3 regions of the Vibrio sp. DW001 genome follow, and region 2 is predicted to be linked to each of the others. Evidence: predicted binding sites of a transcription regulator. Region 2 holds the regulator's gene; each other region holds the start of a gene.
The links. The regulator CRP, encoded in region 2, controls carbon source genes, mostly activating them, when cyclic AMP is high. The targets are predictions, from matches to a motif close to TGTGANNNNNNTCACA.
Positions count from the first base shown of each region.

Region 1: a site for CRP is predicted at 2,111-2,126, ahead of cdd (cytidine deaminase). Genes of this name have one in related genera too.
Region 3: a site for CRP is predicted at 4,835-4,850, ahead of deoD (purine-nucleoside phosphorylase). Genes of this name have one in related genera too.

Region 1 is NZ_CP091975.1:1,747,131-1,755,149, reverse strand. Features, by position in the region: gene L3V77_RS08135 (DEAD/DEAH box helicase) at 461-1,831, shown strand; gene cdd (cytidine deaminase) at 2,231-3,118, shown strand; gene purT (formate-dependent phosphoribosylglycinamide formyltransferase) at 3,242-4,417, shown strand; gene L3V77_RS08120 (thiopurine S-methyltransferase) at 4,477-5,130, opposite strand; gene L3V77_RS08115 (RelA/SpoT domain-containing protein) at 5,415-6,185, shown strand; gene ihfA (integration host factor subunit alpha) at 6,349-6,645, opposite strand; gene glgC (glucose-1-phosphate adenylyltransferase) at 7,278-8,019, shown strand, end outside.
Region 2 is NZ_CP091975.1:3,504,161-3,512,179, forward strand. Features, by position in the region: gene L3V77_RS16005 (PLP-dependent aminotransferase family protein) at 52-1,443, shown strand; gene L3V77_RS16010 (hydrolase) at 1,440-2,411, shown strand; gene L3V77_RS16015 (YheU family protein) at 2,427-2,639, shown strand; gene L3V77_RS16020 (phosphoribulokinase) at 2,730-3,599, shown strand; gene crp (cAMP-activated global transcriptional regulator CRP) at 3,846-4,478, shown strand; gene L3V77_RS16030 (GNAT family N-acetyltransferase) at 4,557-5,030, opposite strand; gene L3V77_RS16035 (hypothetical protein) at 5,170-5,394, shown strand; gene L3V77_RS16040 (hypothetical protein) at 5,561-5,734, shown strand; gene L3V77_RS16045 (hypothetical protein) at 5,731-5,904, shown strand; gene groL (chaperonin GroEL) at 5,957-7,603, opposite strand; gene L3V77_RS16055 (co-chaperone GroES) at 7,673-7,963, opposite strand.
Region 3 is NZ_CP091975.1:670,926-678,944, forward strand. Features, by position in the region: gene L3V77_RS03265 (alpha/beta fold hydrolase) at 1-28, shown strand, start outside; gene L3V77_RS03270 (hypothetical protein) at 69-242, shown strand; gene L3V77_RS03275 (NAD(P)/FAD-dependent oxidoreductase) at 333-1,961, opposite strand; gene L3V77_RS03280 (L-fuculose-phosphate aldolase) at 2,071-2,721, opposite strand; gene mtnA (S-methyl-5-thioribose-1-phosphate isomerase) at 2,851-3,948, opposite strand; gene deoD (purine-nucleoside phosphorylase) at 4,069-4,776, opposite strand; gene L3V77_RS03295 (NupC/NupG family nucleoside CNT transporter) at 5,065-6,333, shown strand; gene add (adenosine deaminase) at 6,395-7,546, shown strand; gene L3V77_RS03305 (XapX domain-containing protein) at 7,562-7,735, shown strand.

The sequences.
Region 1 (8,019 bases), 1.8 Mb from region 2:
CTTAATGCATAGCAAACACCGCTTGTGTTCAGATAGTAAATAGATGAGAGCTCGTGACGGTTCATTTATACTCGCTAGACTTAATGCATAGCAAACACCGCTTGTGTTCAGATAGTAAATAGATGAGAGCTCGTGACGGTTCATTTATACTCGCTAGACTTAATGCATAGCAAACACCGCTTGTGTTCAGATAGTAAATAGATGAGAGCTCGTGACGGTTCATTTATACTCGCTAGACTTAATGCATAGCAAACACCGCTTGTGTTCAGATAGTAAATAGATGAGAGCTCGTGACGGTTCATTTATACTCGCTAGACTTAATGCATAGCAAACACCGCTTGTGTTCAGATAGTAAATAGATGAGAATGCGCGGTTCATTTTGCCATTGTTTTAGCGTGCATCTTTTTTCATGCTTTCTCCGCTATCTGATTTCCGATTAATTACTGAGAACCGACATATTATGAGTTTTACCTCTTTAGGCTTATCTGCACCTATTCTTAAAGCAATTGAAGAACAAGGTTACGACACTCCTTCCCCAATTCAAGAGCAGGCGATTCCTGCAGTATTAGCGGGAAAAGATGTGATGGCTGCGGCTCAAACAGGTACTGGTAAAACCGCAGGATTTACCCTACCTATTTTAGAAAGGTTAAGTGGAGGCCCACGAGTAAAAGGCAACCACGTCAGAACATTGATTCTTACGCCAACGCGAGAATTAGCGGCACAGGTTAACGAAAGTGTCGTCAAATACAGTAAACATCTCCCGCTTAGCTCAATGGTCGTATTTGGTGGCGTAAAAATAAATCCACAAATGCAGTCTCTTAGAAAAGGCAGCGACGTGCTCGTTGCCACACCCGGTCGTTTACTCGATTTATATAATCAAAACGCAGTCAAGTTTACTCAAATTGAAGTGCTGGTTCTCGATGAAGCAGACCGAATGTTGGACATGGGTTTTTTCAGAGATATCAAAAAAATCCTAGATTTGCTGCCTAAAAAGCGTCAAAACCTTCTTTTTTCCGCCACATTTTCTACCGAAATAAGGGCGTTAGCCAAAGGCTTAGTGAATAACCCAGTAGAGGTATCAGTCAGTCCTGAAAACTCAGCAGCACCATCCGTCGAGCAGTTTGTCTACCCCGTGGACAAATCTAAAAAGTCGGCGCTACTAGTAAAGTTAATCAAAGAAAATGATTGGCAGCAGGTGCTTATTTTTAGTCGCACTAAACACGGTGCCAACCGACTTTCTATGTACCTAGAGAAGCAAGGGATTAAATCAGCACCAATTCATGGCAATAAGAGTCAGGGAGCCAGAACCAAGGCGTTAGCAGGATTTAAATCTGGTCAAGTTAGAGCGTTAGTCGCCACTGACATCGCCGCCCGTGGTATTGATATTCCCCAGCTTCCTCAAGTCGTCAATTTTGATTTACCGAATGTTTCTGAAGATTATGTCCATCGGATTGGTCGTACAGGTCGAGCTGGCGAGGTTGGTAAAGCCATTTCACTGGTAACCGCAGAAGAAGCAATCGACCTTTTTGGTATTGAAAAATTAATTAAAAGTATTATTCCACGTATTGATGTTGAAGGCTTCATACCCGTCGATGCTCTTCCAGAATCGAATCTAAATAAAAAACACATTAAACCTAAAAAACCACGAACTCCGAAGCAAAACCACGCAGATGGACAACGTTCAGGCGACAACGCTCGTGGTAACAAACCTGCGAGTAAAAATAAGCGTCATTTTGGAGCTAAAAGTTCAGACGGTAGTGGCAGCAACTCTACTTCAAATACGGCAAATAAAGCCCCTTCAAAACGTAGAAGACCAGTGAAGCCAGTATAGAGTCAATAGAGGCAAAAAAAGGATGGGTAACTCCATCCTTTTTCAATTCATATAAGCTAATTTTAGACCCGACTTTATATTCGCACGGCGACTCAATAAAGCATTTAGACAACAAACTACCCTCACCTGGTCATCTAATATAATCCCAATAATTTTGGAATAAACATCCGCTTTTCTTTCAAACATTGCTTTGGTAAAGCCTCACTGCTCACTCATCGCTTCTCGTCCCATTTGAATGGATTTTCTAACAAATTGATTACCCATTGCCTGCTTAAACTATGTGACCTCACTCTATTTATGAAACATCCGAACACATTGCAGTTAAAAACGTGATCCGCGCCACTGCAATAAGGTTAATGTTGGTTAAAATATTCCACATCAACAAATTAAGGATTAACTATGAACTCTCGATTAGACGCAGCGCTAAACGATACACCTAAGTCAATAGCTGATTATTTAAGAAGTCTATTTAACTCAGAAAAATTCGATGCCACCATTTCTGCGCAACAATTTGAAGAACTCTTGGTACTTTCTGGATTAAGTGACGACGAGCTTCGAATTTGCTTACTTCCATTTGCAGCCGCTTACTCATACGCTCCTATTTCAGAGTTTTATGTTGGTTCTATCGTTCGTGGATTATCAGGAAGACTCTACTTCGGCGCAAACATGGAATTTATCGGTGCGCAGATGAGTCAAACCGTACACGCTGAACAGTGTGGTATAAGCCATGCTTGGATGAAAGGCGAAACTGGAATCATAGATATTACCGTTAACTATAGTCCATGTGGTCACTGCCGACAGTTCATGAACGAGTTAACTACAGCGAACGAACTAAAAGTACAACTACCTGAACGTGACGAAATGTCGCTTCAGCAGTATCTACCGGATTCATTTGGGCCTGCTGATCTAGATATAGAGGCTCGTTTAATGGACGGTAAAATAAAATCTTATCAGACCCATGAAAGCGATCCTTTAGTGTTAAAGGCTGTTGAGGCACTCAATTACAGTCATGCACCATATTCAGAGAATCATAGTGGCGTTGCTCTAAAGTTAGCTGACGGTTCTGTTTATTTAGGTTCCTATGCAGAGAATGCAGCGTTCAACCCTAGTCTTCCTCCTCTCCAAGTTGCGCTCGCTCAAATTCTTATGGCAGATAAGTCATTCGAACAAATTGATACTGCGGCTCTGGCGGAGTTGTCAGCAGGTAAAATAAGTAACCTTGACGGGACTCAGTCAACCTTAGATGCCCTAAACCCCGACATTACGTTCACTTATATCTCACTATAGACCTTATTAATGCCCTAACATATTTAGGGCATTTTTTTACTTATTTTTCCAAAGCAAACGATTGCGGTTTTTTGAAGATCCAGTATGATTCGCTCAATTTAATTGATAATGAAGGATATACGAATGCTGGGTACTGCTACTCGCGCTGGTGCGACTCGAGTTTTATTATTAGGTTCAGGTGAATTAGGCAAAGAAGTGGCGATAGAATGCCACCGACTTGGCTTAGAAGTTATCGCTTGTGACAGATATAAAGACGCCCCGGCTATGCAAGTAGCACATCGTAGTCATGTGTTCGATATGCTCGATGGTAACGCGCTAAGCGCCGTCATCGCGTTAGAAAAACCAGATTATGTTGTACCAGAGATAGAAGCCATCGCAACAGATACTCTGGTTGAACTCGAAACAAAGGGGCTTAACGTTGTCCCTACAGCAAATGCAACCAAACTAACGATGAACCGTGAAGGTATTCGTCGCTTAGCCTCTGAAGATTTATCCATTCTAACCTCGCCGTACAAATTCGCCGATTCACTAGATGGTTTTAAGCTCGCAGTAGAGGAAGTTGGCCTACCCTGCGTAGTGAAGCCAGTAATGAGCTCTTCTGGTAAAGGTCAAAGCGTTATTAAAAGTGAAGACGATGTTCTACAGGCATGGGCATATGCGCAAGACGGTGGCAGAACTGGCGCTGGGCGCGTTATCGTCGAAGGCTTCGTTGACTTCGATTATGAAATCACGCTCCTTACCATAAGAGCCGTTGATGGAGTACATTTTTGTCAGCCAGTTGGCCATCGACAGGAAGATGGCGATTACAGAGAGTCATGGCAACCACAAGCAATGTCAGAGGTCGCGTTAAAAGCGGCTGAATACATCTCAGAGCAGGTTGTCGATGCACTAGGTGGATATGGTCTATTTGGTGTCGAACTGTTTGTAAAGGGGGATAAGGTTATTTTTAATGAAGTATCCCCTCGCCCGCATGATACCGGTATGGTCACCATGATTTCACAAGAACTCTCAGAATTTGCGCTACATGTTCGGGCTTTCATTGGAATGCCCATTAATAAGATCATTCAACATGGTCCATCCGCTTCTGCTGTTATTCTGGGAGAAGGGACTTCCGATAACATTCGATATGAAGGGCTATGCGATGCGTTAGCGACACCAAAGACGCAGGTAAGGCTATTTGGTAAACCGAATATTAATGGCCGACGTAGACTTGGTGTCGCCTTAACTCAACGTGAGACATTAGAACAAGCCATTGATGACGCTAAAGAGGCGGCGGCAAAAGTGAAAGTAATCTATTAACGCGCGGGCATAACGATATTCAATAAGGGCTTTAACACCCCTTATTGAAACCTATTTCTTTATCCATCATCTTCAATCAGCCAAACCAACTCTGCAAATCGACTCAAGCCCTTTTTCGATATCTTAGGGTGGCTATCATCTGCGTCATCTCTATTGAGAATAGTTAGTTTGTATTCGCTAAACAGCCGTCTTATTTCCGCCTCATCGACACTAAATGGTGGCCCTGACATCTCAGATTGAACATAATCGAGTGTCACTAATAATAGCCGCCCGCCGTTATTGAGCAGTGATTTTAGCCTGTTTACGTACTCTTCTCTCATGTCTTCAGGAAGCGCAACTAATGCAGCTCGATCATATATAATATCGACATTACTTACCGACGCCGTAAAAACATCGCCGACATAAATTGATAGCTCGTCAAATTGATAGAGCTCATGTGCGGAGTCGAGCCTTACAACGGTTGGCGTATAAAAATGTTCAGCAAAAAATGAACGTACTGCAATATCACTAATTTCAATACCTTGCACTGCATCATGTTTAGCGGCAAGCCAGATAAGGTCTTCACTCTTACCACATAATGGAACCAACACGTTATCCGAAGCGCGAGGATTGGTTCTATCCCAATATTGAATGAGTAAAGGGTTTACATCTTCCAAATGAAAACCAATTTGATTTGATACCCATTTCTTGTGCCAAAATTCACTATCTTTCATGATGTCTAAATATAAATAAGAATAAGTCGCAGTAATGTCGCTAAATCACTATCAAATTGCAAGAAAAAGAAGGCGGCTAATTAGGTGACACCTTTCACACCAATTGTAAATTTATGCAAAGATTACTTGGTTTTAAAAAAAATGCCCTAAGATACTACCTGTAGCTGATCTCTTTACCAGTAACAATTAGATTATCGGCTTCAATAGTAAATCCCTTGGACACGATACGACTTAGACTTTTAGTACACCGTTTTACTAAGTGTTTATCGACTCAAGGAGCGTTAATGAACGTTATGCTGCGTACCATCCTCACCCTATTAGTGTTTAGCCGGGCATCTGCATTCGCCTCTGTTGAACCTGTATCTCAAAGCCAGCAAGAAAAAGAACAAACACAAAGCCAAATTAACCCAAAATTGTTTAAACACAGTTTAAGCGGACTTTATGGTATATCTTCTATCAAACATGATGTTAGTCAGCCCTACTCTGATTTCGATGCTCTATATAATCAGGCTTTAAAAGCACAGCTTGAATTAGAGACCATATGTAAAAGCACAGCTTTATTGACCAATTCTCACGCGATCTCCGTTGGGGTGAAATCAAGACAACGAGCTGAAACAAAGATAAAAACAGATTTAGCGAACAATGTGAATCAAATTACCGATTTGGCAAGAGCGACCATCGTGTCTGACGATATTGAAAGCCTAGTATCCACTTTCGAGTTACTCGAAAAACAAGCAAATATCATTAGTGTTAAAAACCGCTTTAAGAAACCAGCACCCTCTGGATATCGTGACTTAAATATTCTTGTTGAACTACCAGAGACGAAGATCATAGCAGAAGTGCAGTTGCATCTTGCTGAAATTGCAAAAGTAAAAAGTGGTCCTGAACACGATTTATACAAACAGATTCAGGATATTGAACGCAGTGCATTGTCATCAAACCGTGCTATAAGTGAGATTGAAAACGCCAAAATTGAAGGCTTAAGAAGACAATCTTTAGACCTATATCATTATGCTTGGCAACCCTATATCACAACGAACATAAAGGCGGCATAAAACAGAAGCTAAATTTGGATTCTCGAACCTAAGAGAGTTCATTCGTTTTCACTCATGTACTCATCTCCTCGGACAGAGTCCGAACGAAGTACCAATACTTTTTAGAAGGTGATTTTGCAAAGGAAAATAAAAAGACCACGCGGTGCGTGGTCTTTTTTATTGGTTATTTCTCGATTTTGATATTTTCAACTCGAGCTTTCAATTTTTGCCCAGGACGGAAGGTAACAACCCGCCGAGCGGAAATTGGTATGTCTTCGCCTGTTTTTGGATTTCGACCAGGTCGTTCACTTTTTTCTCTTAAGTCGAAATTCCCAAATCCGGATAGCTTGACCTGTTCGCCATTTTCGAGAGCTTTACGAATTTCTTCGAAAAACACTTCTACTGTTTCCTTGGCATCACGCTTGCTGTATCCAAGTTTCTCAAACAGGTTCTCAGCCAAATCGGCCTTTGTGAGCGCCATAAAAACTTCCCTCAAAGCTGTATTAAACATTGCTACAATTGTGTAGCGCCAAATTGGATTGTGCTATACCGACATAATAATCGGCGACATCAACAGAAGTGTAAGCCAACCTTATGATTTTCGCCAATTTTTTTCTTTTATTTATTCACTAATAACTCAAATATCAGTAGTAAATGGGAGGTTTCAATAGGTTCCGAAAAGAATATAGCCTCAACAAATGATACGTAAGCAGTTTAATTCTCTTCTATTCTTTATTTTGCAGAATAATACTCCAATTAGTTTCGCACCTTTAAAATTTTAATTTTTTTCAATCAATTCATGATCTTGCATAGGTGTTTTAATACATTTATTGTTAATTTTGGCGTCAGCTACTACTATTTTAACCAAATTACTCATAACGTTAACAATACATGTCCGACTTAAGAAACAAAGGGTCTGTACAATATGTTCGTGTAATTTAGTGACGGATCTCAAAAGATTGCAAACTCGATTACCCTCTTAGCAAATCGGTGACCTATGCAACAATGACCCATCGAGAATAATAGTAGTTTAGTAAGTGTTGATGTTGGCCCCCTCTATTAATTACACAACATCATCATTTTTATACACATTACCTATAAGGCTTTAATTATATGTCAAGTAACAACTATTCACATGCTGATACCAACAAACTTGTTCGTGAAACAAGTGCGCTTATTTTAGCAGGAGGAAAGGGAACACGACTAAAACAATTGACTAACAATAATGCCAAGCCTGCCGTTTCATTCGGTGGCAAGTTTCGAATTATCGATTTTACTCTTTCAAACTGTATAAATTCTGGCGTTAGAAAGGTTGGTGTACTCACTCAGTACATGGCACAAGATCTGATCGACCACCTTCAAGATGGCTGGCAGATCCTCTCACCAGCAATGGGTGAAGGTGTTCGTATTATTCCTGCACAACAGAGAACTGGTAACGACTGGTACCGTGGTACAGCCGATGCTGTTTACCAGAATTTGGATCTTATTAAACGCCAAAACGCAAAACGCGTATTGATACTTGGTGGCGACCATATTTATAAAATGGACTACTCTCGCATGCTTAATTTCCATGTGGAAAATAATGCTGCGGTCACCGTTGCATGTATTCATAAACCAATCGAAGAAGCCTCTTCTTTCGGTGTTATGGGACTTGATGCGACAGGTCAAATTAATACCTTCGTTGAAAAGCCAGCCAACCCACCAGCCGACCCTAGTGACCCAACACAATCACTCGTTTCAATGGGGATCTATATCTTTGATGCAGACCTACTTGAAGACGAATTGGTCAAGGCGTTAGAAGACCCTGAATACAACCATGACTTCGGTCACAACATCATTCCAGGGCTACTTGGCC
Region 2 (8,019 bases):
AAAATGACCATAACAATGCATCATCTAAAGATCAAAGGATTTATTGTCACCATGACAATCATAGATTTTCAGTTATCCGATACAAACAAAACGCCTAAATACAAACAGATCGCAGAGCGATTGGCTGAGCAAATTGAAGCCGGTCATTTAGTGGCGAACGATAAACTACCCACCCATCGCCTATTGGCCGACAAATTAGGTGTCACCGTTGGCACGGTGACACGAGCTTACTCCGAAGCAGAACGAAAAGGCTTAGTGGAAGCACGAGTCGGGGCTGGCACCTATGTGGTAGACAAAAAAAAGGCATATTGGGCATTTGATCAAGGGGATAATTATGAGTCAAACGAATGCAATTTCGGCTTCAATATCCCTCCTATGTTTGACCGCAGCGACATGCTAAAAGAAGCAATGGAGAAGGTCGCTCAATCACCCCAAGCGCTCAACCAGTTTATGATCTATCAAAAACCAACGGGCATTGACTCCCATAGAGAGATTGTGGCTGATTGGCTAAATGAACATGGCGTTCAACTTGACGCAGAAAGATTGTTGTTTTGTTCTGGTGCACAGCATGGGATGCAGATGGTATTTGAGGCATTCACTCGAGCAGGAGACACCATTTTAGCGGAAAAGCTTACGTATCCTGGTTTGATTAGTTTAGCCAAACAGAAACAGCTAACCGTTAAAGGTATTGAAATGGATGAAGAGGGGATTATCCCTCATGCGCTTGAAGCGGCTTGCCGGCAATTTCAAGCTCGATTTATCTATTTAACCCCTACATTACAAAATCCTACAACAGCAACCATGTCCTTAGAGCGGCGTATCGCTATACTAGACATCTGTAAACGACATGATCTATATGTCATAGAAGACGATGTGAATGGCCTTCTTCCAGCAGATGCCCCACCACCAATGGTTAACTTAGCACCTGAACAGGTTTTTCATATTGGTGCTTTTTCCAAATGTCTCGCTCCGGGGTTACGTGTGGGTTACATTCAACCCCCCAGTAAACTGCACCCTCACCTTAGTATTACGTTGCAAAACCATAGCTGGATGATTAGTCCATTACTTACCGCATTAACCTGTGAGCTGCTTCGTTCCAACAAACTTGAACATACCTTAGATTATATCCGGACTGAAATGAGAGGAAGGCTAGAACTCGCGCTGACCTATTTATCTAATTTTCAACTCCAATACACCCACGACTGCTTCCACCTTTGGTTAACACTGCCTGACCATTGGCGCTTAAGCGACTTTGTCCAAAAAGCAGCATATGATGGCGTTATCGTAAAGTCAGCGGAACTATTTACGCCGCCAGCCGCGAATGTACCTCCTGCCGTACGACTTGCATTAAGCTCTCCAATCGATCAAGATCAAGTAGAAGCTGGGCTAATTAAGTTAAAAGCCTTATTAGATAGTACCCCAATCAGTGACTTTACTTTATGACCGAGTTTAACGCAGCAAGAGGGTTAACCAATCCTCACGTACAGACCGTTATTCCAAGAATGATTCGGAAACAACCGCTTTTTTATGCTAAATGGCAGACACTAGAAACACCAGACGGCGACTTCCTTGATCTTGCTTGGAGTGAAGATTGGACTAGCCCAACGGTAAAAGAAAAACCTATTTTTGTCCTTTTTCATGGCTTAGAAGGCAGCTTTGAGAGTCCGTACGCCAATGGCTTGATGCACGCTTTTTCTCAGCAGGGTTGGCTATCTGTCATGATGCATTTTCGAGGCTGTAGCGGCAGACCCAATCGACTAGCAAGAGCCTATCACTCAGGTGAAACCGAAGACCCTCGTTTCTTTTTAGAGCATATACAAAACATGTTCCCAGATCAGCCGAAGGTCGCCATTGGTATATCGCTTGGTGGAAACATGCTGGTTAATTATTTGGCCAAATACAGTCACGACCCTATAGTAGAAGCGGCCACCGTCGTTTCTGCACCTCTTGATTTAGAGGCATGTTCATCAAGAATTGAACAAGGATTTTCCAAGGTTTACCGAAACTACCTATTATCCTCTCTAAAGAAAAATGCGTTACAGAAACAGAATCAACTTGTGTCGGAACTTGGCGTTTCAACGCAGGATCTAAAGGCCTTAAAAACGCTTTATGGCTTCGATGATATGATAACGGCACCGTTACATGGGTTTAAAAATGCTAACGATTATTATCAACAATGTTCTGGCATCCATGTTATTAATAAGGTCAACATCCCCTTGCAGGTCATTCATGCCGAAGACGACCCATTTATGACTCAAGCGGTAATACCCAACTTTCCATTGAACAAAAACATACACTACCGCCTATTTAAACAAGGTGGTCATGTGGGCTTTTTGTCCGGAACCTTGACTAAACCCATTTTTTGGCTGGAACAAGCAATACCCAAGTATTACCAACACATCGCATCATGAATAAAAGTAGGCTTTATGATCATTCCATGGCAAGAAATAGATAGTGAGACGCTTGAAAATCTAATCAAAGAGTTTGTATTGAGAGAGGGGACAGATTACGGCCAAAGCGAAACCACCTTAGACGATAAAGTCAATCAGGTACGAACCCAGCTTAAAACAGGAGAAGCGGTGATTGTTTTTTCTGAGCTTCACGAAACCGTCGACATAAAACTCAAGCGCGAGTTCTGATAACAAAAAGTAAAGCGTTTATTCTTTTTATAGAATCTCATACACTAATTTCATATCAGCATTATCATCAATGTAACGACAAGGAATCTCATGTCAGCAAAACATCCGATTATCGCAGTTACAGGTTCATCTGGCGCAGGAACAACGACGACATCTGAAGCATTCAGAAAAATGTTCAGTATGATGGACGTGAAAGCCGCGTGGGTGGAAGGTGACAGTTTTCACCGATTTACCCGTCCGGAAATGGACATTGAAATTCGAAAAGCCAAAGAACAAGGCAAACACATAAGTTACTTTGGTGCGGAAGCCAATAACTTCCCTGCCCTTGAACAGTTTTTTAGAAAATATGGTGATGAAGGTCAAGGCCAAGTAAGACGATACTTACATTCCTTTGATGAGGCTGTGCCTTATAATCAGATGCCCGGCACATTCACTCCTTGGCAAGACTTAGCAGAAGATAGCGATGTTCTATTTTATGAAGGCTTACATGGTGCAGTTGTCGATGGCGATATCAATGTTTCACAACATGTTGACTTATTAATCGGCATGGTCCCCATTGTGAACCTTGAGTGGATCCAAAAATTTGTACGAGATACGCGAGACAGAGGCCATTCACGAGAAGCCGTGACCGACTCCATTGTTCGTTCTATGGATGATTACCTTAACTACATTACCCCTCAGTTTTCACGGACTCACATAAACTTCCAACGGGTTCCAACTGTTGACACCTCAAACCCACTGAACGCGAAAGCGATACCGAGTTTGGACGAGAGCTTTGTTGTAATTCGATTACGTGGAATGAAGAACGTAGACTTCCCATATCTTTTAGCCATGATTGATGGCTCTTTTGTTTCTCGCCATAATACTCTGGTGGTGCCAGGAGGAAAAATGAGTTTTGCTATGGAATTAATAATCAGACCGGTTCTACAACAATTAATAGAAACCGGGAAAATCGGCTAAAAATTGAGCCTGAATGCAGTTTAGTTCTGATACCGTGACGATGTGCACAGTTTTGCTTAGAGAAACGGGAAATCAGGGCGATCAAAATCAAGAAATTGACTGCAAAAAAGGATACTATTCTTAACCTATATACATGTGTAGCTTGCAGCTATGAATTTAAAATCTTATGCTAACGTCACCAATAATATGGGGATACAGCAAAGGAAAGCTGCTGGCACAGGCCCTACAGATAATAGTGAGATAATTATGGTTCTTGGTAAACCTCAAACCGATCCAACGTTAGAGTGGTTTCTTTCGCATTGTCATATTCATAAATATCCTTCCAAAAGTACGCTTATTCACGCTGGAGAAAAAGCGGAAACTCTGTATTACATTGTGAAAGGCTCTGTAGCTGTGCTTATCAAGGATGAAGAAGGTAAAGAGATGATTCTTTCTTACCTTAACCAAGGAGACTTCATCGGTGAGCTAGGTCTATTCGAAGAAGATCAAGAGCGTACCGCATGGGTTCGTGCTAAATCACCATGTGAAGTAGCTGAGATTTCGTTTAAGAAATTCCGTCAGCTTATTCAAGTTAATCCTGACATTTTGATGCGTCTTTCAGCTCAAATGGCAAGCCGTCTACAAACGACTAGCCAAAAAGTTGGTGACTTAGCATTCTTAGATGTGACGGGTCGTATTGCTCAAACACTTCTAAACTTGGCAAAACAACCAGATGCGATGACTCACCCAGACGGCATGCAAATTAAGATCACTCGTCAAGAGATTGGTCAGATTGTAGGTTGTTCACGTGAAACCGTTGGTCGTATTCTTAAGATGCTTGAAGAACAGAATTTAATTTCTGCTCACGGTAAAACTATCGTAGTTTACGGTACACGTTAATACCGTCACAAACAGCACTGATTAAAAAGCAGCGTTTACGCTGCTTTTTTTATGCCATAAGAAAAGACGCGCATTGGTTTATAATCGCAGCTCCATCCTATAATTAATGAGTGTTTGCCCTCTAAGATCCACTTGTCGCTCTTCTATTACCTTAAACCCATAGTGTTCAAAGAAAGGCTTCGCAGTAATACTGACATGTGAATAGAGTCGAGGAATTTTGCTTTTATTACCTTGCTGGAGGATTTGTTGCATTAAAGCACCAGCAATCCCCATACTTTGATGATTGTGATCGACATAAAAATGGCCAATCAACCCATCAGATTGAAGATCGGCATAACCCACTATCTTGTTATCAACTTCGGCGACAAAAGGCACAAGCTTATCCAGAAGTACCTGCCATCTATCAAGCGTAATTTCATCTGATGCCCAAGCTTCTATTTGCCTTTCAGAGTAGTCCTTTCTATTTACACTACGCACAGTATCAAAAAACAACGCTCTCAACGTACAGGCGTCTTCTGGGGCATATGGTCGTATCCGGATAGTACTTTGCACTTCGTCACTTCTCTTCTAACTTATAATTAATATTTGGTAAGCCTAACCAGTAATTGAACCATTTTCTACACGCACAAAAAACCGAAGCGATAAAACTTCGGTTTTTTACTACAACAAGGTTTAGGGTTCTCTAAACTGTGTGACTAGAGAGCAAGGCGAATACGCGGAATGTACGTCTGTACATGAGCCCAATCAACACCGCTATCAAACTATCAAACTATCAACGATAAGAGCAGACCATTACTACTCGCACAAAAAAACCGAAGCGATAAACTTCGGTTTTTTACTACAACAAGGTTTAGGGTTCTCTAAACTGTGTGACTTGAGAGCAAGGCGAATGCGCGGAATGTACGTCTGTACATGAGCACAATCAACGCCGCTATCAAACTATCAACGATAAGAGCAAACCATTACTACTCGCACAAAAAAACCGAAGCGATAAATTTCGGTTTTTTACTACAACAAGGTTTAGGGTTCTCTAAACTGTGTGACTTGAGAACAAGGCGAATGCGCGGAATGTACGTCTGTACATGAGTACAATCAACGCCGCTATCAAACTATCAACGATAAGAGCAAACCATTACTACTCGCACAAAAAAACCGAAGCGATAAACTTCGGTTTTTTACTACAACAAGGTTTAGGGTTCTCTAAACTGTGTGACTTGAGAGCAAGGCGAATGCGCGGAATGTACGTCTGTACATGAGTACAATCAACGCCGCTATCAAACTATCAACGATAAGAGCAAACCATTACTACTCGCACAAAAAAACCGAAGCGATAAACTTCGGTTTTTTACTACAACAAGGTTTAGGGTTCTCTAAACTGTGTGACTTGAGAGCAAGGCGAATGCGCGGAATGTACGTCTGTACATGAGCACAATCAACGCCGCTATCAAGTCATTCAGTGACGAGAAGCTAAATCCTTCTTACATCATGCCTGGCATACCACCCATACCACCCATGCCGCCCATATCAGGCATTCCACCTGAATCTTTAGCTGGCATATCGGTAATCATCGCTTCTGTTGTGATCATAAGACCAGCAACCGATGCGGCAAACTGTAGCGCACTACGAGTAACTTTAGTTGGGTCTAGGATACCCATTGCAATCATATCACCGTATTCGCCTGTCGCAGCGTTGTAGCCATAGCTACCTTCACCAGCTTTAACGTTATTAGCAACGACAGAATCTTCGTCACCCGCATTTTCAACGATTTGACGCAATGGCGCTTCCATAGCACGAAGTGCAACGCGAATACCTACGTTTTGCTCTTCGTTAGCACCTTCAAGACCAACGACTTTCGATGCTGCACGAATAAGTGCAACACCACCACCAGCAACAACGCCTTCTTCAACGGCTGCGCGAGTAGCGTGAAGTGCATCTTCTACGCGATCTTTCTTTTCTTTCATTTCAACTTCAGTTGCTGCACCGACTTTGATTACTGCAACACCGCCAGCGAGTTTCGCGACACGTTCTTGTAGCTTCTCTTTATCGTAGTCTGACGTTGCTTCTTCGATTTGTTGACGAATTTGAGATACACGCCCTTGAATCATTGCTTCTTGACCGAGGCCATCAATGATCGTTGTGTTCTCTTTAGTGATAATAACGCGCTTAGCTTGACCAAGGTCTTCTAGCGTTGCTTTCTCAAGTTCTAGACCAATTTCCTCAGAGATAACCGTACCAGAAGTAAGTACTGCGATATCTTGAAGCATTGATTTACGACGATCACCAAAACCAGGCGCTTTAACGGCCGCAGCTTTCACAATACCACGCATGTTATTTACAACGAGTGTAGCTAACGCTTCACCTTCTACATCTTCTGCAATGATAAGCAGTGGGCGAGATGCTTTTGCAACCGCTTCTAATATTGTAAGTAGTTCACGAATATTAGACACTTTCTTGTCGATAAGAAGAATGAATGGGTTTTCTAGTTCAACCGAACCCGCTTCTTGGTTTGTGATGAAATATGGCGATAGATAACCACGATCAAATTGCATGCCCTCTACAACATCTAGTTCATCCTGAAGTGCTTGACCTTCTTCAACGGTAATAACACCGTCACGGCCAACTTTTTCCATTGCTTCTGCAATGATGTTACCAACAGTATCATCTGCATTTGCAGAGATAGTAGCAACCTGTGCGATAGCCTTAGAGTCCGCACAAGGAACAGATAGACCTTTCAACTCTTCTACCGCTGCGATAACCGCTTTGTCGATACCGCGCTTAAGGTCCATTGGGTTCATACCCGCAGCAACGGCCTTAAGGCCTTCAGTAATGATAGATTGAGCAAGTACTGTCGCAGTTGTTGTACCGTCACCAGCAGCATCATTTGCTTGAGATGCTACTTCTTTAACCATTTGTGCGCCCATGTTTTGGAACTTGTCTTCAAGTTCAATCTCACGCGCTACAGATACACCATCTTTAGTAATCGTTGGTGCACCAAAAGATTTGTCTAGTACCACGTTACGACCTTTTGGTCCAAGTGTTACTTTTACCGCATCAGCTAGAACGTTAACACCTTCTAGCATCTTGATTCGTGCTTCGTTACCAAATTTTACGTCTTTAGCAGCCATCTTTAATATCCTTTCCTAAATTCTATTTCTAATTGCTTGTCGTTTAAGAGTGAATTACTCAACGCTTGCTTATTCAACAATAGCCATGATGTCGTTTTCAGACATGATCAACACTTCTTTACCGTCAATTTTCTCAGTTTTAGTGCCGTAACCTTCTGCGAAAATGATAGTATCACCAACTTTAACGTCCAAAGGCTGAATATTACCGTTTTCTAAAATACGGCCATTGCCTACCGCTAGAACTATGCCGCGAGTAGATTTCTCCGCAGCAGAACCTGTTAGAACAATGCCACCTGCAGATTTTGATTCAACTTCTTTGCGTTCAACGATAACACGGTCGTGTAAAGGACGAATATTCATTGGGTCGTCTCTCCTGATTGTTGTTTCCATTAATGTAATTTAGTACTGAATTATCA
Region 3 (8,019 bases), 940 kb from region 2:
GAATGCGTTAGACAACCTACCTAAATAGTCCATGAGTTATTCAAGAATAAAGCCCAATGGGGAAAAGTATGACAAAGAAAGTAGTGCAGTTTGAATACGAGAAAGAGACAAAAAATAGTGTTCGCTATAAGGAAGTTCCTGAAGAAGGAACGGCGCCTATTCTGGGTTCTCTGTATGTTCAGAAATGGTTTGCTGGTAATAGCAAATCGTTAGAGATAACCATTGATAAAAAAGACGACTGACAACCAACAAGGGAGGTACACGGGCGTTTTACGATCCGGAAGTACTTTCCCTTATTCAAACGAGAACGGTTGCTTCTTAGTTGTCACCGTTTATGCTTGACGGTGCTTAAGCATATCCAGCGCAACTGCTTCTGCGATTTTGATACCATCAATACCGGCAGATAAGATGCCACCAGCGTAGCCAGCGCCTTCACCACCTGGATACAAACCTTGAGTATTAATGCTTTGGAAATCAACGCCCCGCTTAATTTGTACCGGTGATGAAGTACGCGTTTCAACACCTGTTAGCATTGCGTCTTTACTATCAAATCCGCGAATTTTCTTAGCAAATGCCGGTAGAGCCTCGCGAATCGCGTCAATGGCAAAGTCTGGTAACGCATCGCTTAGATCCGTCATCTTTACGTTCGGCTTATAGGATGGTTCAATCGCTTCAAAAGGCAGGCCCTGACCAGCCGCTAAGAAATCACCCACCATTTGTGCTGGTGCGTCGTAGTTACTTCCGCCCATCACATAGGCGTTACGTTCAAGCTTACGTTGCAATGCCACACCCTGTAGAGGATCGTTGTTAAAGTCCTCAGGAGAAATACCCACCACAATCGCACTATTTGCATTGCGTTCGCTACGAGAGTATTGACTCATACCATTCGTGACAACGGCATGCTCTTCCGACGTCGCAGCGACCACAACGCCACCGGGACACATACAGAAGCTATATACCGAACGACCATTTTTACAATGATGCACAAGTTTGTAATCTGCGGCCCCCAGAATTGGATGCCCAGCATTTTTGCCAAATCGAGCTTGGTCAATCATCGCTTGTTTGTGTTCAATACGAAACCCGATCGAGAAAGACTGCGCTTCCATATGCACACCTTTATCATGCAGCATCTGGAATGTATCACGGGCACTATGGCCGATAGCCGCAACAATATGTTTACTGTTGATCACTTCGCCGCCGTTTAACGTCACGCCCGTAACATGCTGATCGTCACCAGTGCCTTCAATGTTTATCTCTTCTACGCGTGTTTCAAAGCGAATATCACCACCGAGTTCAATGATGTTGGTGCGCATTTTCTCGACCATGGTCACCAATTTGTAGGTACCAATATGCGGTTTGCTTACGTAAATGATTTCTTCTGGTGCACCAGCAAGCACAAATTCGTTTTTAACTTTTAGGCCAAGAAAGCCGGGATCTTTTACTTGGCTATATAGTTTACCGTCAGAAAATGTACCCGCGCCACCTTCACCAAATTGAACATTAGATTCCGTATTCAACTCGCTAGTACGCCAAAAACGGAAGGTGTCTTTCGCACGTTCGTGTACGGATTTACCGCGCTCCAATACAATGGGTTTAAAGCCCATTTGAGCCAAGATTAACGCCACAAATAAACCACATGGGCCCATTCCGATCACGATAGGACGTTCAGTTAAATCAGCGGGTGCGCTAGCAACATATTTGTATTCGGTATCAGGAGAGACTCGCACGTTTTGATTTTGCTCAAACCTTGTTAATAGCTGTGCTTCGTCCACCTCTTTTAACGTTATATCTAAGGTATAAATTAGGGTGATTTGATTCTTTTTTCGTGCGTCATAACCACGTTTAAATACATGGATATCAACCAACTGTTGCTCAGATATAGACAGCGTCTCTAAAACATAATCTTGTAACGCATTTTCACTGTGATCTAGCGGTAATTTTACTTGGTTGAGACGTATCATGATTCACCTGATAATTGGCCGAAAAAATAATCGCGTAGTCTACGTGATCTCTCTCAAAAATGTAATAAACATTATTACGCCAAAACAACAGCTCTTAGGTAACACGTCACTATTTTTTAGGCGGTTGACCATATGTTTTAAATTTTTCCTGCATCAGTGTCATCTCATTTCGATCTAGGATCATAGGGGTACCAAAGCTTGAGGCAATACAATGAATCTTGGCGCAGTGCTCAATCTCTTCAGCAATTTGGAATGCGGCGTCTAGGGTTCCAGATCCGGTAAGTAATCCGTGATTGGCCAACAAGACTGCTCGACGATCTTGCATCGCTTCAAAAGCAGACTCCGCCAGTTCTTGAGTACCAAAAGTTTGATATTGCGCGCAACGAACATCATAGCCTGAAAAGGCGACCAGATAATTTGAAGCGGGCAGAGACTGTCTCAAGGTTGCAATGGCAGTACAGTAAGTGGAGTGAGTGTGAACCACGGCATTGATATCTTCTCGGCGATCATAGAATATTTTATGCATACCCCATTCGCTTGATGGCTTGCGAATCGAATCAATACAGTTTCCATCCATGTCCATGATAACGACATCTTCCGGTTTGGCTGCAAAGTAATCGACACCACTTGGGCTGACTGCGATTAAATTCTGCTCTCTGTTATATATCGAAACATTGCCGCCGGTACCAACGGTAAGATTATGGTTTACGAGCTTTTTGCACGTTTCGACAATGTCGATTCTCTCTTTTTCAAGTAGCATGTTTTTTCCTATATTGGAGTATGTTGATCTTTCGAGGTTATGAGGTAGTGATTCAACGAATTCAATGGGTGTTGATAAGTGGGTTAACGGCTTATCAACACCGAAGGGAAAGATGAATTGGACGACGTCTTATTTGTCCATGATATCTGCAAACATAGCCTTTAAAGCGTCGTTATTGGCTTTGCATACGCCCTTTTCAGTAATCAAACCGGTAACCATTTCTGCCGGTGTTACATCGAATGCATAGTTGCCACATTCTGTACCTGTTGGTGCGGTATTGACAAAGCTGCGCTGCCCATTTGCGTCAATACCTTGCACATGAGATTGTTCTTTACCATTGCGCTGCTCAATCGGGATTTCTTTTACTCCGTCCCATACGCTAGGATCGATAGTTGGCGATGGCAGTGCCACATAGAAAGGCACATTATTGGCTTGTGCAGCGAGTGCTTTTAGATAGGTACCAATCTTATTGCACACATCACCGCGAGCCGTCACTCGGTCAGTACCCACAATGACCATATCCACTTCACCATGCTGCATTAGATGCCCACCGGCATTGTCGGCAATTAAGGTATGTGGGACACCGTGACCACCCAATTCAAAAGAGGTCAACGCTCCTTGGTTTCTTGGGCGAGTTTCGTCAACCCACACATGGATATTAATACCTTCATCATGCGCCAAGTACATTGGTGCTAATGCCGTACCCCAATCGACGGTTGCGAGCCAACCAGCGTTGCAATGGGTCAGGATGTTAACGGCTTCTCCGGGGGCTTTATTTGCGGCGAGCTCGCGGATGATCTCTAAACCATGCAAGCCAATACTGTGGTTTATTTCCGCGTCCTCATCACAGATGATAGCGGATTCTTCATAGGCCACTTGTACACGATCTTGTGGGGGCGTTTGTCGTAAACGCTGGCAGATACGGTCCAGTGCCCATTGTAGATTAATCGCGGTCGGGCGAGTTTTTACCAAGGTTTGATAGGCGGATTCTATTGCTTTATCGCTGCTATCGACAGACATGGCAAAGGCCATTCCGTACGCTCCCACACAACCGATCAAAGGTGCGCCACGTACTTTCATCGAAATAATGGCCTCTGCGGCTTGCTCCATGGTGGAAAGCGTTAGAATTTCAAACTCATAAGGTAATTTTTCTTGATTAAATATATGGATGTTTTTGTTATCCGTTGCTTGCCAAATAGATCGATAATGTTTGCCGTCAATTTTCATATTATTTATTTAACCTAATCTAATCTGTGGATAGTCACCAAAGGCATTCACTCTGGTGGTTTCTGGAATGAGTTAATAGTCATTGGAACTATTAATAGATGGCGCCGCTTATGAGTGAACTTAAAGCTCGATTGCCGTGTCGAGTGCCAGTTCAATCATTTGATGAAGCGACAGTTCACGTTCTTCAATTGTGAGCATGCCACCATTTTTAATGTGATCGGTTGTGGTCAATATGCCTAATGCGTTGGCACCGAGTTCTGAAGCGACGGCATAGAGTCCTGCCACTTCCATCTCGACACCGATGATGCCGTATGTTTCGAGCACTTCGAAAATATCTGGATTTGGACCGTAGAAAAGATCACAAGTGAATAAGTTACCCACTTTGACGTTTAGATCTTGTTTACGTGCTGTATTTACGGCGGTTTCTAGTAAGTGATAGTCAGCGATTGCGGCAAAGTCGTGCCCTTTGAATCGTTCACGGTTAGCTTTAGAGTCTGTGCTTGCACCCATCGCAATGACAATATCCATTAATTGGATGTCATCTCTGACTGAGCCACAAGAGCCGATACGGATTAGGTTCTTAACACCAAAATCTTTTATTAATTCATAGGCATACATAGAAATTGAAGGGATGCCCATGCCATGAGACATTACGGATAAACGTTTCCCTTTATACATGCCGGTATAACCCAACATATTGCGTACTTTGTTTACCTCAACAGCATCTGTTAGGTAGGTTTCTGCAATGTACTTCGCTCGTAGAGGGTCGCCAGGCATGATGACTGTTTCTGCAAAATCATTAGGGTTGGCTTTTATTGCTAGCGCCATATTTTTTCACCTTATATACGTTGTTTTCTCCATTGTTAAATTTAGTGGCGGTTAGTTTAGTGACATATATCACATCTAAAACTGGAATAGATATTGGTAGGTATCTCGTTATCGATATGAGTTGAAATTGTAGTTTTTCTACTTTAAGTATGAGGTATTGCTGTCTTTTGGATAACAAGCTATTGGTGTGAGACTAAAGGGTAGTAAAATGAGCTATTCATCACGTAATTATTCATGCTAGTTATGAGAAAGTCATCTCCAGTATGAACCTAATTAATGGAAAAAATTATGGAACTAGTTATTAGTATTGTAGGAATTGTCGCCTTGTTTGGTGTCGCTTATTTGCTGTCTGAAAATAAGAAGGCTATCAACTTTAGAACGGTTGGATTCGCATTTGGTATCCAATTAGCCCTTGGTGGTCTTATTTTGTACTCATCAATTGGGCAAGACATCATCTTGTCTATGGCCAACGGCGTCTCAGCGGTGATTGGTTACAGTAATGATGGGATAAGCTTTCTATTTGGTGGGCTTGTTAGCGACAAAATGTACGAACTGTTTGGTAGTGGCGGTTTTGTTATTGCCTTTAAGGTTTTGCCAATTATTGTGTTCTTTTCTTCTTTATCTGCCGTACTGTACCACCTTGGCATTATGCAGTTTATCGTCAAATGGATAGGTGGAGCACTGCAAAAACTTCTTAAAACCAGCAAAGCTGAGTCAATGTCTGCCACCGCAAACATTTTCTTAGGAGTGACAGAGGCACCTCTTCTTATTAAACCATATTTGCCTACTATGACACGCTCAGAGTTGTTCGCGGTAATGTGCGGTGGTTTAGCCTCTATCGCAGGCACCATGTTAGCTAGCTATGCACAACTTGGTGTGAGAATGGAATATCTGTTAGCCGCTTCTTTTATGGCGGCGCCGGGTGGATTATTATTTGCAAAAATACTGATACCTGAAACAGACAAAGTCAATGATGTAAACCCCGAGAAAGCAGAAGAAAATCAGACGTTAAACATCATTGATGCTGCGGCGACAGGGGCTTCTAACGGCGTGAAGTTGGCGATTGAAGTTGGTGGTATGTTGTTAGCATTTGTTGGCTTAGTTGCGTTGTTAAATGGATTGTTAGGCGGAGCGGGCAGTTGGGTTGGGTTTGATAACCTTAGCTTGCAATTGATCTTGGGTTATCTGTTTTCTCCTATCGCGTGGTTGATGGGGGTACCTTGGAATGAAGCGACGTTAGCGGGGTCATTCATTGGTCAAAAAATAGTGATTAATGAATTCTTTGCCTACATTAACTTAGCACCTTATCTGAGTGGTGACGCCATCGTCGGGGCAACGGGTATGCCGATGACGGAACGCACCCAAGTGATCATCTCCTTTGCATTATGTGGTTTTGCTAACATAGGAACGGTAGCAATAGCCATTGGTGGTATTGGTGGAATGATCGCCGAGCGTCGTTCAGAAATTGCCTCTTTAGGTTTTAAGGCGCTTGCTGCGGGTATTTTGTCGAACCTAATGGGTGCGACGATAGCCGGAATATTTTTTGGCCTAGGTTAACCAAATAAATAGCTAGAATGAAATTGTCTGCTTAACGTTAAATGAAATTAGAGGTCAAATTATGGATACGAAACTTCCAAAAGTCGTGCTTCATGAACATATTGAAGGCACTGTGACACCAGAAATGGCGCTTTTTTTAGCGGAGAAATACAGTGTCACTTTGCCTGCGGACTTTATTTACCAAGAGGGTAAATATAGCCGTAGTGAATTTCCAAATGGTCGTTACAATTATAATGAATCTGATTTTGGTGCCTTTGTTACCACCTATGATACTGTCGCGGATTTAGTGCGGGCGCCAGAAGATTACTATTTGATTGTTAAGGATTACCTGTCTCGTAATGCTGAAAAAGGCTTGGTTTACTGCGAGATTATTACATCAGCATTCCATCTGTGTTATACCGAAAAAGCGGATGGTTCAGGTGAGCTCGATAGCAATAAATATCATCAAATCATGGATGCCGTAGAACGTGCGATTGCCGAGGTAAAAACGTCATATGGTACTGAAACTCGCCTACAAGCGTGTGGCGTTCGCCATTTGAGCCTAGAGCACCTTAATTTGAGTACGGATTTTATCCAACAGCAACCAAGATCGGTTATCACTGGTTTTAATATTGCGGGCAATGAATTAGCGGGAACGTTTTCCGATTTTACCTATGTACATGAGTTGGTCGATCAAATCCCATTAGATAAATCCTATCATGCTGGCGAAATATGCGGGCCAGACAGTATCCGTCAAGCACTAAAATATGGTGCAAAACGTATCGGTCATGGCATCGCGGCGATCAAAGATGAGGCACTAATTGAAACGCTTATTCGTGACAATATTACCTTGGAGATTGCCCCTACGAGTAATCGAATTTTGGTCTCTGAACTGAATCAGTCACTTGAGCATCATCCGCTGCGTAAGTTGTATGAAAAAGGCGTACGTCTTTCTATTAATACCGATGATGCCGGGTTATTTGGAACCGACATTGGTAAGGAATATCATATTGCAGAAACACAATTTGGTTTCACAAAAGTCGAGTTGTTAGATGTCACCCTATGTGCACTTGAGGCGGCGTTTGTAGAGGATGATGTAAGGGATACGCTGATTGAGCAGACTTATCGAAAAATGAAGGAACAAGATTGGCTGGATCTTACGGCGCTGTGTACAGCGTTACCACAAGGTGCATTACAGAAACGTTTGGCTAATCGTCTTCAGTTCCGCCCCTAAGGATAGGAGTTTATTGTGTTAAATGAAGTTTTGTTGGCCGTAACATCAGGCTTGATCGTTGGTATTTTTTTTACAGCAGTAAAGTTACCCATTCCCGCTCCGCCGGTGTTGTCTGGCGTCATGGGGATTGTGGGCGTATATGTAGGCTCTATCATTTATACCAAATATATAAGTGTGCTTTTTTCCTGAGCAAGGGCTAGCTAGGTTAGGCATTATGACGATTTAATCGTAGATTGAATCAAATGCTATAGAAAAGGAATACTGACCTAGGTGAGTATTCCTTTTTGAGTATATGATGTCTGCGGCTCAGACCTTGTTGATGATAGGCAACTTGTTCATAATGTTTTCACACCAATCTGGACAATTAACTGATCAGCACTAGGGTTGTCATGGCGCCGACATCAATGGGCAGGAAGTCGCATTGCTAATGCGTACAAGAGTTCTTGAGCAGCCGGTGGAATGACATTCATGTT